Regions from separate parts of the Sporosarcina sp. USHLN248 genome, predicted to be linked through region 1. Evidence: riboswitches for the same ligand, from Rfam matches in the RefSeq annotation. Region 1 holds a riboswitch; the other holds the start of a gene.
What was found. Region 1 has a riboswitch for cyclic di-GMP ahead of WFH04_RS15375 (methyl-accepting chemotaxis protein). Riboswitches for the same ligand answer to the same signal wherever they lie in the genome.

Region 1 (8,217 bases):
TGTTTAACCATCTGCTCTACTTGCAATCGAATTTTACCTTTTTTCGTAGTCGGTTGCTTTGGTGTGTTTTCCGTCATTTTGGCACCGGTTGATTTGCCATAAGCATAAATGTTTTCAATCAAAATGAGCTTGGTTTGTTGGGTTTCTGCAGCTTTTAAAACATTGCCAATGAAAGGGAGCAATTTATCTTCCCACTCAGGGTAAGGGATATTAGCCGCTTGGAAAATGATATCTGTATTTTCGGACGCAGCAATGACATCGTGTAAGTTAAAAATATCCCCAGTTTGAATCGTAATTTCCGGTCGCTCACCATACAAGTGGTTCAGCTTTTGCTCCGAGCGTGCAAATGCCGTCACTTCCACACCTCTGCTGTTTAATTCATTCACAATCGCGTAACCCATACCGCCGGATGCTCCTAATACAAGTGCTCTATTCATATATAAACCCCCAATTTATTATTTGACCACTGTTCAAATGAAGTGATAAAAGAAAGCCACGCAAATGGCTCATTTTAATTTATCCCTTTCAATAAAAACTGGACGTGTGCTTTCGCCATATCCCTTACCTCTTCATATTGGATAACATGGCGCAAATAGTGAGTAACAAAACCATGTAAGGCTAAGAAAATAGACCAAATCTCTTGAATGGATAGCTGTTTCTCACACAAACTATTCACGGTTTGCGCAAATAGCTCATACGTTTCATTCGGGCTCTGATTAAGGAAATTTCGCACTTCCTCATCTTTGATTAAAAACATAATTTCATAATGGCTTTGATGATTTAAGCCAAATTCGATATAGCCAAGTAAAATGGCTTCTAGTTTTTCAATTGGAGCGAGAGGGGCTTGTGCGATCTCTTTCAGCTTTTGTTCTAACATGCTAAAATGATCTTCCACAAGTGCGTAAAACAACTCTGCTTTACTGTTAAAGTGATAGTAAATAGCTCCGTGGCTATAACCAAGCTCTTTCGCGATTTGCCGCATCGAAACGTGCTGATATCCTTTTACGATAAATAAATCCTTTGCAGCATCCATGATCATCTCTCGACTGAGATCACGTTGCGCAGATTTTTGAGATGACATAGTACCTCCTCATTTGACCACTGTTCAAATAAATAGTAGCGATCTATTCAATTATTGTCAATTAATAAATGTGCGTTTTGTAATTAGAAGGTAAATTGAACTATTTAATTACCGATGTTAAGTCGTTTATTCATAAAAAAGGAAAGAAAACGGTTTCTTTTTAAAGGTTCAAATATCCTATACTTGGTAGGTAGTATGTAACTAAAAAACCGAAATAAAATAGTACTTTTTATTGCTATCTAAAAAAGTCTATGTTACTATTTTTAAGTACTATAGTTGGCAAACCTTTTGAAAGAAAGGGACGCAAAGCTCCAGGTCTAAAGCTAATGCAATGATGGCTGAGCTGCATGAAACTAGACATTTTTCTGGTTTTTTAATTTTGCCTATTTCTAATTTGGAAAAGGCTTTTTTTATTTATAAAAACTATTTTTAGTAGGAGGAAAAGAAAGGCATGCGCTTTATAAAAAACATTCCGCTTAAATTCAAATTATTGCTTACTGTTTTCGCGATTGTCATTGCATTATTTGCTGTAACAACTACACAAAGCATTTCCCAATTGAAGAATCAGTTGGAAGGCGATCTTGAGCAAGAGCTTAAAAGCGTTGGTCTCTTGACAGCGATGCAGCTTGATTCGAAAGATGTAAAGAAGTTGTTCGATGCAAAAGATGAATCAGATTCGAATTTTGTGAAAATGCAAAATCACTTGGACTATATTTTGGATCAGCAAGGTATTATGTTTTGGAGCTATATTTGGAAGATGGAAGATGGCGGCGTCAACCCTGTCGGCTATACAAATAATTTGGGAGATGTCTATAACGTCGGTGAATTGTTCACTGATATTGCACCTGTTCATATGACAGCTGCAAAGCTTGCGATTGAAAATGATCGACCAGAAGTGACAAGTATCTTTGAAGATACATTTGGGTCATGGAGAACGGTCTTTAGTCCAATAAAAGACGAAAATGGCAATACAATTGCTGTCTTAGGTATCGACTATTCGGCTGACTATATCGAAGCAATTATTCAAAAAAGCATAACGAAGCAAATTGTCATTGCAATCATTGGGCTTGTTGTTTTGTTTGCAGTTCTGTTCTTTACAATTCTCCGTTTGCTCAGCCCGTTAAACAAAGCTGTTGTTATTGCCAATCAAGTAGCGGGCGGCGATTTGCGTGATGTGGAATTGGAAGAATCAAAAGATGAGGTCGGAAAACTATCTGGCTCTATTAAAGAGATGGTGTCCAATTTACAGCACGTCATTATGAATATCCGAAATACGTCAAACATCGTTGCATCGTCTGCGACTCAGCTGACGACAACTGCTGAAGAGTCTTACCGAAATGCAACGAATGTTTCAAAAGAAGTCGATCATCTTGCGAAAAATGCTGAGACGACGATGGTTATGACAGTTGAAACAGCTTCTGCTATGGAAGAGTCTGCAATGAGCATTCAACGAATCGCAGAATCAGCGAATACCGTTTCGGAATCCTCATACTTCACTTCAAATGCTGCGAAGGAAGGAAATGAGGTCATTCAGCAAGTTATTGCCCAAATGCAATTGATCAATGAATCAGTCAACCAAATTGATGAAACAATTCAAGGTTTGAATGAAAACTCCAATCGCATTAGCAACATTGTAGATTTCATTACAGATATTGCTGAACAAACGAATTTATTGGCGTTGAATGCGGCAATCGAGGCAGCAAGAGCTGGTGAGCATGGCAAAGGGTTCGCTGTTGTAGCAGGGGAAGTTAAGAAGTTGGCAGAGCAATCTGCTCATTCGGCTTCAGAAATTTATAAGCTCATTAACCATATCCAATCGAATTCAAACGATTCGCTATTAGTAATGGAAAAAGGAAAAGAGAATGTGCGGGTTGGGATGGATCAAACAGCAAAAGCCGGGGACATATTCCACGAAATTGTCAATTCCGCCGAACAAGTTGCAGGTCAAATCCAAGAGATTTCCGCAGCTTCACAGGAAATCTCCGCTTCTTCTGAAGAGGTGGCGGCATCCGTTAATAATATGAAAACAGCATCACAGCAATCGGCTGAACTCTCTATGAATGTATCGAAACTAACAGAAGAACAACTAAAATCGATGCAAGAAGTGATCGAGGCTTCTGAGTCATTGGACAAAACGGCTGAAGAATTGCAGTCACTGATTAAACGATTTGAACTATGAGGTGAAAAAAATGAACTTAGGGCTTACAGGAAAGAATGTACTGATTACCGGCTCCAGTATGGGAATCGGAAAAGCAATTGCATTGCAATTTGCTGAGTACGGAGCAAATGTGTTAATAAATTTTGTTGGTGATCAAGAAGTTGCCGAACAAACACGCCAAGAGGCTGAAAAATTCGGAGTCCGTGCTTTGACTTACCTTGCGGATGTATCGGATTCAAGCAAAGTACGAGACATGTTTGCCTATATGGACGAACAGCTTGGCTGCATCGATATTTTAGTGAATAATGCAGGATTTGCACAAGATGCTCCAATTACGGAAATGACAGATGAACAATGGGATCGAATGATCAAAGTCCATCTATACGGCTGCTTCAATAATAGCCGTGAAGCTGCAAAGAGAATGAAGCAGCAAAACAAAGGAAAAATCATTAATATCTCTTCTGATATCGGCAGTTTAGGTTGTGAAGAGTTCACCCATTATTCTGCAGCAAAAGGCGGCATTAATGCGTTTACCAAAGCTTTGGCGCGAGAATTAGCACCCAATATTTTGGTGAACGCGGTAGCGCCAAGCGGCACACATACAAATATTTTGAGCGCATTCGGAGACAATTACGTCGAAGAAGAATCGGCTAAATATCCGCTTAAGCGATTAGCTCAACCGGAAGAAATTGCAAAGAGCGTCTTGTTTTTAGCGTCGGACAACGCCAATTTCTACACAGGACAAATTTTAACGCCAAATGGCGGCGTCGTCATGAACGGCTAAGAAATAGACAGGAGTATACGGAACGATGAATATTGTTGTATTTGGTTTGTATTTGATTTTTATTTACTATATTGGTTACAAAGGCTATAAACGGGTTAACACAGCAGAAGATTTGATTGTAGCAGGCTGGAGCATGCCACTGCCTGTCGTGACAGGCAGCTTGGTTGCTGCCATGTTAGCAGCTCCGTTTTTCTTTGCAGCAATCGGATCAGGTTATACGAGTGGTGGCTTTGAAGGTTCCGCGACGATGGGAGGTCTAGGGACATGTATGATTTTAGGCGCGCTTATTTGGACGAAGCCGCTTAGAAGATTAAGAGGCTGGACGTTGGCCGACTATTATGGATTACGATATGGCAGTAAAAAGTTAGGTGCGTATACGGGCATCGTAATGGCGGTCGCTTTTGGTGTCTTCAATGCTGGGGCACTGACAGTTGGCGGTACGTATATTATTCAACAACTTTTCCAAATTGATTTTATCCCGGCAGCCATCTTGTTCGTTTCATTGACGGCTTTATACTCTGTTATTGGAGGACTTTGGGCGGTTGCTTATACGGAAATTGTGCAAGGGGCACTTGCCATTGCCGGTATTTTAGGCATCTCGATTTTCATATTCTTCTATTATCCGGACGTTACATTTAATCCGGAATGGTGGAACATTAGTGAACTTTTGAACCGTGGCGGGGTAGAGTTCTGGACGCTGTACTTAGTATTGGCGCTAGGGGACATACCTGCAGTCGATTTAGGGCAAAGGGTTGCAGCGGCGAAAAGCCCGCGCGTTGCACAGAAGAGCATGATCATCGCAGGTTCCATTGTCATTGCGATCAGCTGGATTCCGGGTATGTTAGGGGAAGCGTTCAAGTCGATATATCCGAACAGCTCCAACCCGGAAACGTTAATGCTTGCTTTTGCGCAAGGATATTTCCCACCGATTTTAGCGGCAATTTTTTTAACTGCAATGGCGGCTATGGGGATGTCGACTGTAGCAGCTTGCTACGTGGCGACTTCAGGAATTGTAACGAAAAACATTTACTTGGATTTCATTAATAAAAATCCCGATCCGAAAAAGCTATTGTTTATCTCAAGAAGTGTCATCCTGTTTAGTGCTGTTTTAGGCTTTGTATTGGCAATCGGCGCACAAAAAGTTATCGACTTGGCCTACTTAGCGTGGGATATCGTGTTTGTAACGCTATTCTGGCCGATCGTATTAGGACCATTCTGGAAACGGGTGAGCACGCCGGCAGTTTGGGCAAGCATCACGGTTGGTCTCGTCTATTATATGATTACTTCATTTACCGGCGTACCAGGTCCTACGACTACTTCCGAAGGATTCCTTGGCTTACTGGATGAATTATGGCATGTGCCGGGCTTCTCAGGTGTAGTTGTTTCTGGTGTGACAATTATTGTACTAAGCTTCCTGATCCCACCATCCCAGCATGTATTGGACATGCATAAGGTTGGAAGAGATAAGTCTTTGGATGATGTGGGGAGTAAAGAAGAATTGAATGCTTAATAGAATGTAAATATCCAATCATATCTTTGAGTATTGTAATTATTAGAGCCACTAAATGTGGGGAAATAAAATGATTGCTATTCAGGTACAAATGGCCATTAGAACAGATTTTGTTCTAATGGCCATTTGTTGTATATAAATTGGCTCACTATCATTATATGAAGATAAATTCTGTAGTCGATAAACACAGTGCAATACCTGTTCAATCTTTTCTGTTATAAAAGCATTTATATAGGTTGAAGGCAAGCCACTGATGAAATCTTAGATAAAGGAATTGGACAGGTTGAAGGTTCCTCAATCCCAATAGGTGGAGAGAACACTCATACTGTTTTGGCAGGACATCGAGGAATGGGTACAAAAGAGATGTTTGGTAATATAGATAAATTAAATACTGGCGATGTATTTTACATACACACAATGAGTGAAACTTTAACATATAGGGTTAAAAATCAGCAAGTCATCTATCCATATGAAACAGAATACTTAGAAATTCAAGAAGGGAAAGACATGGCTACTTTATTAACATGTCATCCATTTAGACACAATTATCAAAGGTTGCTGATTCAGGGTGAGAGGGAAAAATAATATGTGTCGATGTATACTCCACTAAAAAAACTGAAATAGGAACCTACAAAAAAAGAAAGACTGAGCCTTACTGTGAACGGAACCCCGTAAAGTGGACACTTTAAAAAAGTCCTCTTTACGGGGTTTCGTTCACTCTGGAGATCAAGTAGTTTTTTCGTTTATCGAATGAGTAAAAATTGAAATAGGGCAGGAAAAAACCTCTTTACTATTGAATATAGAACTTACAGATAGGAGGGGCATAATAGATAGAAGTATCCCTTACACAAATTATCTTCTTAGCTATTAAATTGACATCTTAATGTTGGTAATGAATTCTTATGGAAAGCCAAGAGACAATTTACCGTTTTCGAGCGTTTCAAATTCACATAACTCCATGTTTATAGTTCCTTTAACATTTGTTCGTGAGTTGTTAAGTTTGGAGTGATTGATCATAGATTAAGGTACAGGGATAATAGGATTGTAAAAGAAATAGGGAAGAGGAGAATACATTGAAGGATATCAATAAGCTCTTGAAAAACCTCAAATCACTGAAGGGGCCTTTTCCAAGATTCGACCCTACCAATGTCCCTTCCAATCTAAACGAGCTCTTTCAAGAATGGTTTACTATGGCAATAGAAAATGGAGTTCATGAACCTCATTCCATGACACTCTCCACCATCAATAGATTGGGGGATCCTGATGCAAGGGTTCTCATTTTAAAAGGTATGGACGATGATGGTTGGTATTTTGCATCTGGCTCAAACAGTGTGAAGGGGCAACAATTGAAGATGAATCCAAATGTTTCGTTAACCTTCTATTGGTCTTTGATTGGTAGGCAAATTCGAATACGAGGAACCTCATTTATGGTAGGAAAGAGGATAGTGCAAAGGATTTTTTAGAGAGAGGGGAAGTTGCACGAGCCATTGCGCTTCTTGGAAAACAAAGTAAAGTTTTACTCGATTCTGATGTCTTGGAGGAAACATTAAGAAATCAAATAGAACAAATGAAAAGTAATCCTGATGTTGTAGATCCTCATTGGTGTTTATATAAAGTTACCGCTAGAGAAGTGGAATTTTGGCAAGGGGATGTAGACAGGAAGCATATACGACTATTATATCGAATGGAAAAAAATAAATGGGTTAAAGAACTTTTATGGCCGTAGCAATTAAAGCGAGTTATGCAATAATTAGGTGGTCAAATTGAAGGTTAAGTTACGTTGTATTCATGATGTAATTAACATTTTATCCGCGAGTATGAGTGCTGTAGATTTATAACAAGGGGTGAGTGTCATGATAATTGATGACGACATGCGTCGAGTAATTGATGAACAGCGCTTGGCTTTTGTGGCCACCGTTTGTCCTGATGGAAGTCCAAATTTATCTCCAAAAGGAACGATCGCTGTTTGGGAAGAGGAGCATCTTGTTTTCTTACATTTGTATTCACAAGGAACAGTAAATAACTTAGAACAGAATGCATCTATAGAACTGAATGTTGTGGATCCCATTAGGCGAAAAGGATATCGCTTTAAAGGTTTAGCGGAAGTTTTGAAGTCTGGTCCCAAATTTAACGAGATTGTTGGTTACTTTAAGCAAAGTAGAGGAACAAATCCAAGCCGTGTAAAGGCTGTTGTCTTAGTTAAGGTTTTACACGCTGAACCGCTTATCTCACCAGCATATGAGGATGTATCTTCTGAAGAGGAAATTTCCAAACGCTGGAAGCATCATTATGATGATTTGTTTAATTATCTATGAAAATCAAGCCAGTTAATCCAAGAATTGAAATAATTATAAAAGCCGATAGTTCCTGCGTATAGGTTTTATCGGCTTTTATATTGAATGAAAATGTGCAGTTAATCCATCATTTTTGATGCTTATTCATTTCAAAGTTAGTAACGAGTTCTATTGAAAGACAAGATTCAACTTACCGTTTTCAAGCGAGAGAATTGCGTTAAATTGGTTGCCATTATTGGCAGTAAAGCCTTTGATGACGTTCGTCTTCCCTTTCGTGCAAAGCAGTTTCACTTGCGCGGGTGTCAGTTTCTTCTTGAGGAATACACCCGGGAATGTCTGCTTGCAGCCATTTTTATAATTGCTGCAGCCGTAAAATCCTTTTCGTGCTAA
Region 2 (8,217 bases), on a different contig from region 1:
ATGCACATGATATTACGACAGGCACAACACCGACTACTTTCTCACCAAACGCATTTGTAACACGTGGTCAAATGGCTTCATTTGTTTTTAGAGGAGAAGCGTTTGTAACGCCAAAAGTAGATGAGGATCAAGTGGCGGTCGATGCAGCTGCCGACCAAATAAAAGCGGGTGCGGTCACAGTTTCTGGCGGCCCATCGGCAACTGCTCAAAACAAATTGGCAGCCGTCCAAAAATATGTAGATTCTCTCATAGCTGAAAAAGGCGTCACTGCAAAAGCAGCTGAAGGAAAAGAGGCAGGAAGCTATGTCGTAACCCTTACAAAAGGTGATGCGACAGCTGAAAAAACGATTGAAATGAAGTTTGACTATGCAGCAGATGATCGCTTCGTAACAGAAGTGAAGGCAATCAATGCGAAACAAGTCGAAGTGAAATTTGCGACTGCAGTTTCGAAGTCTTCTGTCTTAGATGGAACCAATCATGTACGAAACATTATGTTTACATCGGTATCCGGTTCGACAACGAACCCAGGAAAACTAACAGGTGTCCTATCCGAAGATGGAAAAACATTAACAATTACAGCTGACTGGATTTTTGACGGAGAATATGCGGTGAAAGCGACAGATGCCATTCAGGCGGCAAATGGCGGGAAGTTCGAGGAGTACACGGAGATCTTGAAGGCGAAGGATACGGTAGCACCAAAATTTGTATCGGGCTCCGCCACTGCGAAAACGTCAACGAATTCATTTGCAGTGCTATTCGATGAGCCAGTTAACGCAGCGGGTGTCATTGCATATGTCAATGATACAGTTGCTACAGTCACTAACGATCCGTCCAATCCGAACCGTTTAAATGTAACAGCAAGCAAACAAATCGAGGCTGGTACAACTGCAACGGTGAAATTGCTGAACGTGAAAGACTATGGCAACAATTTTGCATCTCCAAACCCGGTGGAAGCATCCATTAAAATTACTGCAGATACGGTAGCGCCATCTGTCAAAGATGTCAAAGTGATCGGCGAAAACCGGATTGAATTGACGTACGACAAAGAAATGAACATCGCATCCTTTACAGGAAAAGCGCGCCTTGTTCATTCGAACGGAACGATTACTCATTTAACTGCAGCTGCAGGCAAAGATGCGAAAACAGTTGTTTTAACAGGGACAAATGCATTTTATCAAGATAAATATAATGCAGTCTTGTTTGTCGATGCGGATGTGAAAGATACGGTAGGTAACAATGCCGAGCTGTATTCAACAAATGTAACATTGGAACGAGATACGATAGCTCCTGCGCTCATAAACGTTGAATACAAAGACGGAAAGATTGTAGCGAACTTTACGGAAGATATTGCCATGGGCAGATACAATTCAGTAACGGTTATCGACCAACGAACAGGAGTGGCTACACCGGTCAATCTGAATTACTACAACTCGCAAAACTCAACGATTACGAATAATACATTATCCATTCATTATCCATTACCGAATGGTACGTATCAATTGCGTATTCCAGCTAATACAGTAGTGGATAAAGCAGGCGTTCCAAATCCAAATGCGATTGCAACACAAACGTTTGTCGTAGAAAATGGAACTGTTTATGATGCTGTTCGTCCAGTTGTTACAGGGGTTACGACAGGTTCATTGCCAAACGGATCTTACTATGGCGAACAAGCTGCAACTTACACTGTTTCTGATGCGGACAGTGGTGTAAACTTGGATACCGTCCAAGACATCAATAACTATACTTGGGATAACAAAGCATTGCCGGTCGGTTCTTACGTTACAACTTCTATCACTGGAACGGCTGATCGGGCAACATCTGTGGTCGTGACAGTGCATGTTCCGTCATCCGGAATTCCGTCAACTAAAACGGCGCTATTTACTGTAAACAATATCCGAGACAATGCGGGCAACACAATTGCATCGCCTGGGGCAGGAAATGTAACATTCTATAGTGGAGTACAGCCAGAGCTGACTTATGCTTCAGTCAGTCCTGACGGGTCTTCGCTAATCTTAGAATTTAGTAACACGATCAGAGCATTGGATGCAAATGATCTTGAAATTACTTTAGATGGTCATATTTTAGATGGAAGCTCGATTGCTTCAATAGAGCGCTCTAGGACGGATGCTACATTTATAGCGAATATTAGAGCGTCAGTAGCAGATAACGTGCCGATTGATGGTAGAATTAGGGATGTCATTTACTTTGATACAAACGGAAATGGCAAATATGATTATGGCGATTATATTATCGAAGTAGTCGACTCATCTAAATATTCACGTGGCGCAAGAAACTCGGAATACGTTGACTTATACCCTCTTCGAAACAAATTAAGTGTCAGATTAGTTTATGATCGATTTTCACCTGTGCAAGATTATGAGGGCAACGAAGCAATCTTTAATCGAGATATTTATGTGAAGTAAAATTGATTTGATAAATTGGATAGGAATAAGGCTTTGTGGAGAGAAATCTCTGCGAAGCCTTTTTTGCATTCAATGGATTGTAATCTGTGGAGTAGACGATTTCCAATTATATCGCTGCCTCGTTAGACAAGCAATTACACCAAAGTAGAATACTACAGTAGACGAATTGGCCATTGAAAGATTACTCGTAAGAGGGAGGTTGTCCGAACTTAATGTACCTATACTAAGAATAGTTTGAAAAACATACAACTTTCTTTCAAATGGGGGAGATGAATTAAGAGGTGCAGAGCGATGAAGAAAGTATTAGGAAGTTGCATTCTATTAGTTATTTTATTAAGTGCAGGGACGACGATTTATGCATATTCAAATCTAACACAGAATCTCTATAGCTGGTATGAAGATGCGTTTCAGCAAAAAAGCGAGATTTTGGGAACTGTGACAGGAGTACAAATTGCAGATGGTTTAGCAGATTTCAACCAGTTTGTAACGGAATCAAAAAAATCCTTTCACACAGTCCTTGATATTCTGCGTGATGAAAGCATCAAGAATACACAAACAGATATCGAAATACAACAGGCTGAAATGGTTAAAGAGCTAAATGAAATCGTTGCAGACTTGCAGCAAGACAGCTTCGATGATTATATCAACGAGCTTAATATCGAAGCCGACATCACATTCGAAGTAGAACAGATGATAGAAGAACTATTGGATGAGTAAACGATAATCAAAGGAGAGAATTACATGCTAAAAACAGTTAAAGGAAAAGTCATTGCAGGAACAGTCGCGATTGGATTGCTATCGGGAGTAGGAGTTGCCCTCGGTGCAACCGATGCAGGGACACATTTGAAAAATTGGTATGACGCACAATTTACTAAATCGAGCAATCAAATTACCGAAGCTGTTGCAAACTACGGTGAGGGCAAAGTTGATGGGCTTTTGACTGAATATAATGGACTGAAAGAAGATGCGTCAAATAAAATTGGCGAGCGAGGGGAATTCGTTACAGCAGCAACGAACAAAGGAATTGAAGCTAGTGCCAGAAATCATATCGATTCGATAAAAGAGCAAAAAGCACATATCGAAAGCTATCTATCGAGCCAATTCAAGTCGCTTAAAGATTTTGCCGCAGGGTTGATTAATGAAACTGGCCAAAAAGCATTGGAATATGCTAATGAAGATTTAAAGAAACATGCAAATGCAGCTGGAAGCGAAGCGCAGAAGAAAATGATTGAAGACGTTAAAGCGACGACAGAAAATGCAGTTAATGATTTAGAGGAAACCATTAAATATGCAAAAGAGGATCTTCAAGCACAGTTAGATAAAAATACAGATTTAACGATTGAAGAAATTAAGGCACTGATCGATGCGAAAATCGATGACCTTCGTACAAAAATCACGCAGTTAAATAATAACTTGATAGCCGAACAAGATAAAATCATCACTATGGTTGGAAAGAGACTTCTATTGGAAGCTCAGGCGGAATTGGATGCAATCGTAGAAGGCATTAATAAATAATATCGCCGAAAGACAATAAGGACCTGCTGTATGGGGGTCCTTATTTACCTTGATCGGAGGGATGGTGTATATGAAACTTCCAAACATAAGCTTCAAAAAAGTATGTATATTATGTGCAGTATTATTACTGAGTATAGCGCTTGGTACTGGAATGAATAAGGCGTTCGCAGGTCAAAATATCCAAAGTTTATTTACGAGTTGGTTCATAACGAAAAAGGAAGCTTCGATTGAGCAAATCGACCAGGCGATAGCGAGTGAAAAAGAACGGCTCATGGGTGAATTGAGGGAGGCAATAAGAGAAGAAATATTGCGGGCAGATGCTGAATTGGCACAATTCACTGCGGAAGAAACAGCTTTACGAGTTAAAATGCTGCAAGATTATGCAGCAAAACTTCTTGGTGGTTTGCAGATTGATCTATCAGACGAGAAAGCAGCAATTATAGCAGACTTGGATGCCGCTCTTGCCGAAGCGATGGCACAATTAGACTATTATAGTAAAACGACTCCGCCGGTTTCCAATCCGAATCCGGACGGTAGCAATGGAAATGTGCCAGAGACAAATGATGATGCAGACGCAATTGGAGAAGAAGGAAATCTTGGGAAGGAGAAAGAAGAATCAGAAGAAACAGATGGAGAATTACTTGAGGAAGAGAAAGGCACTGCAGAAGGAACGAATCCAGATGCCGAGTTGGGCGAGGAAATAGATTTGCCTTCAGATGAGCAAACAGATGAAGAAGATGACAGCATTCCAGCAGATGAAACAACTGAGGAAGAGGAACGTACTGAAGTTGAGGAGCCTATAATCGCTGTATTACCGATTGATCTATAAAATTAAAAAGCTTCGCGTCATTTGCGAAGCTTTTTAGCATCAATTTGCCATATACGTTACTAATCCGATGGCATTTGCAAATAAGGCAGCATGTGTACGATCGGATAGTTCCAACTTTGAAAGAATTTGGCTAACATGTTTTTTCACTGTGTACTCAGTTATGAACAAGGCCTGTGAAATTTCTTTATTGGAATATCCTTTTCCTAATTTCAATAAAACCTCCATTTCCTTTGGTGTTAACTGTTCGATACTGTTGTCGTATTGATTCGAATGCAATCGATGTGAATTGATTTTGAACTCAACAATACTACTATCGTAATATTTTCGACCTTTCTGGATGATCTGCAATGCGTGTAAGATTTCTTCCGGCAAGGCTTCCTTCAAAATTAATCCTTCTACACCGATCTCCTGAGCTCTCCAGAAATCTTTTTTACTAATGGAAGAAGTGAAAATGAGAAATTTGCCAGCATATCCTCTGTTTTTAGCTTCAACGATGAAATCCAAACCATACTCTTGTCCCAACTGTAAATCGACGATAAATAGATCAGGCTTAACTTTACTAAGTAGTTTCATTGCATCTGCATTATGATCAGCTTCCCCGACCACTTCATATCGCTGATCCGCCGCAAAAAGGGAAACTAACCCTTTCCTCATTACAGGATGATTCTCTACAATTCCAATACGCATCCGTCCATATCCACCTTTCCGTCAAAATAAAAACCCGAGTAGCTCGACAAAAGGTCGAAGTCTAATCAGGCCGGTTGCACCAGTAACTCCATACATCTTAGGTGCCCAAATAAGAGATGTATATCATCGTTTCCAAATGTATTTAGTAACTATGTATAGTATATATAAAGAAAAATGAATACTTTGTCAGTTTATGGAGGTAAATTGATTCTATTTTTGTTTTTTTGGGTAGATTTTTATGATCAGATCAAATTGTTTAAAGTTTAAGTGGTCGGACTAAAGCAGTTTATTGACGGATAGGATTGATTAGTTCTATACGGGGATTTTCGGACAATTATGAATGCAAACTGTGATATTCATCCCCCACGGTTAGTATTTATACCCCATTATACGTTGAAGGTTTTTGTATTTGATAGAATATGAAGTCATATATTGTATTAATGAACTTTGTGGAAATGGCCATTGACTAGTTGTTTATTGACATTCTACGCTTCAAACGAATGCTTTGCCAATCAAACAAATGGAGGAGAAAGCTTTGTATTATCCGTATATTCATCAGCAGGTGAAAAAAACTTCCCGGCACATTACGGCTGTAGGAAACGGGAAGGTAGCGGTTGAGCCAAATGTTGCAACCATTCATTTGGAAATCAATACGCGAAGCGAAGAGCTGCAAGAGGCACAGCAGGAAAATGCGGCTTTAACGAATCAAGTAATTCAATCGTTACTTCGTTTGGGCGTGCCAAGGGAAAATATTCAAACAGTGGCTTATACGATTTTCCCTAGATATGATTTTCGTGATGGAGAACAAATTTTTCGAGGATATGAAGTGACAAATGCAATTGCAGTGACGCTAACGGATGTTCAACAAGCGGGCGCTGTGATTGATGTTGCAGTTGCGAATGGAGCAAACAGGGTGACAAATGTAGAATTTTCAGTTGAAGACATTGAGCTCCATAGGCAGGAAGCTATTGTTAAAGCTTTAAAAAATGCTCAATCGAAAGCACGGACAATTGCAGAAACATTGCATTTGCAAATAGACCCTCAACCAGTCAACATCATTGAAGTTGAGAGAAGCGGACAGCCGGTCGCTTTCAAATCGGTCGCCATGTCGGATAGTACGACGCCGATTGAAGGAGGGCAAATTATGATCCAATCAACGATGAGAGTGCAGTACGAGTATTGAAATGTGGGAGTTGGATGCGTGTTTGTAGTGAGAAACAAAAAGATACTATTTTTCTATAATTATTTTGGCAAGCCGATCAGGCTATTTCTGATTGGCCTGCCTTTGTATTTTATTTTGAAGGGGGAAGCTGTATAACCGTATCTTAGAAAGGCATCGGCACGAGTTGTCAATCAACCCTCTTTTCGCTCATCAGATCACTGACTGTACCAATTTGGAGATTTTTCGCTTTGATTTCCGTAAGCATTGTGTCTAACCCTTTTACGACCGGATCAGTTGGATGCATGAGAATCATGGTGCCGTTTTCCACTTGAGATACAACGCGTCTCACCATTTCAGAAGGTTTCGGTTTTTTCCAATCGACTGTATCGACTGTCCATAAAATTGTTTTCATATTCAATTCGTGTGCGGCTTCAATTGTTTGCTGATTGAAGCTTCCGCTCGGCGGTCCAAACCATTTTGGCTGGACACCGATTGCTTGGTAGATGACCTCATTTGTCTTTTGGATTTCTTCTAAAGTTTCGGCTTTGGAGCGTTGCTGAAGGTCAGGATGGCTATACGCATGATTGCCAATTTCATGCCCTTCATTGTATATTAACAAAGCAATATCCGGATTCTTTTTCACCCAGCTACCGTCGAAGAAAAATGTTGCTTTCACTTGATGGTCATTCAAAATGTTGAGGATGGGCGGAATGAATTCATTTCCCCAGGCAACATTAATGAGCAAGGACACCATTGGCTTTTCGGGATTCCCTCTGAAGATCGGCTGAGGAGGTGATAGATCATCCAAATGGACAGCGGGCGGTACTTCTTCAAATACAAGTTTGGCATGATCGAACTTGCCGGCTTTCTTCATTTTATTGTACGAAGCTTTTACATCGATGCGCTGCCCATTGTATCCAGGAATCGCCTTCCAAACCCGATCGATTTTTGCATCGATCGGCTCAATATCAAATTGTTTGGCGTATAGCTGGATTTTTTTATAGAGCGTGTCGTTTTCCGAATCGGCACTGAGAGAAGTGGCATAGCTTACAAAAGTGGCGCTTCCGATTGCTGCGATCAAAACGCAAACGAGCATAATCCATTTATATGTTTTCAACTCAAGTCCTCCATCTATTCTGTTTGCTTTAAGATTCCCGATTTCATTGGAACAATACTTGGATATGTATCGTTCGTCGATGAAAGTGGGATTGGTGGGGATTAAGCGTCTATTTAATGGTGTTATGCGTTTTTGACGAGGCTTTTGCGTTTGGGGGATGGGTTATGTGTTTTTTGTTTGCTATAAGGAAGTTACATACATGCCTGTAAAAGTAGCCCGATGGGAAAGGGAATTATGTTGAATTTGGATAAGAGCAATGTGCATTGTTTAGTTTGTATTGTTAGGACACGTATAGCTGTCCAACAACTACATAGTGGACTGTTCTGGGTTTTGTCCCAGTCTTGATTTTATGAAGATGATTCGTTATCACTCATTATTCTTTTGTTTTTCTTCTTGTAAAAGATGTACCATATAAAAAAATATTAACCATGATCCAGTAGTGAAAGTAAAAGTAATATAAGGCGATGGAATATTTGTCAAAAAC

Region 2: another riboswitch for cyclic di-GMP. It lies ahead of WFH04_RS09255 (response regulator); the one in region 1 lies ahead of WFH04_RS15375 (methyl-accepting chemotaxis protein).

What each region holds. Positions count from the first base shown of each region.
Region 1 covers NZ_JBBCZC010000045.1:4,637-12,853, reverse strand. The annotation lists gene WFH04_RS15385 (SDR family NAD(P)-dependent oxidoreductase) at 1-437, opposite strand, end outside; gene WFH04_RS15380 (TetR/AcrR family transcriptional regulator) at 512-1,081, opposite strand; cyclic di-GMP riboswitch class I at 1,350-1,432, shown strand; gene WFH04_RS15375 (methyl-accepting chemotaxis protein) at 1,533-3,260, shown strand; gene WFH04_RS15370 (SDR family NAD(P)-dependent oxidoreductase) at 3,271-4,023, shown strand; gene WFH04_RS15365 (sodium:solute symporter family protein) at 4,049-5,533, shown strand; partial or broken gene WFH04_RS15360 (class C sortase) at 5,789-6,118, shown strand; gene WFH04_RS15355 (pyridoxamine 5'-phosphate oxidase family protein) at 6,607-6,996, shown strand; gene WFH04_RS15350 (pyridoxine 5'-phosphate oxidase C-terminal domain-containing protein) at 7,101-7,259, shown strand; gene WFH04_RS15345 (pyridoxamine 5'-phosphate oxidase family protein) at 7,387-7,848, shown strand; gene WFH04_RS15340 (type IA DNA topoisomerase) at 7,996-8,217, opposite strand, start outside.
Region 2 covers NZ_JBBCZC010000018.1:60,221-68,437, forward strand. The annotation lists gene WFH04_RS09235 (S-layer homology domain-containing protein) at 1-2,423, shown strand, start outside; gene WFH04_RS09240 (hypothetical protein) at 2,715-3,140, shown strand; gene WFH04_RS09245 (hypothetical protein) at 3,165-3,938, shown strand; gene WFH04_RS09250 (hypothetical protein) at 4,009-4,767, shown strand; gene WFH04_RS09255 (response regulator) at 4,807-5,454, opposite strand; cyclic di-GMP riboswitch class II at 5,514-5,597, opposite strand; gene WFH04_RS09260 (SIMPL domain-containing protein) at 5,990-6,637, shown strand; gene WFH04_RS09265 (polysaccharide deacetylase family protein) at 6,804-7,733, opposite strand.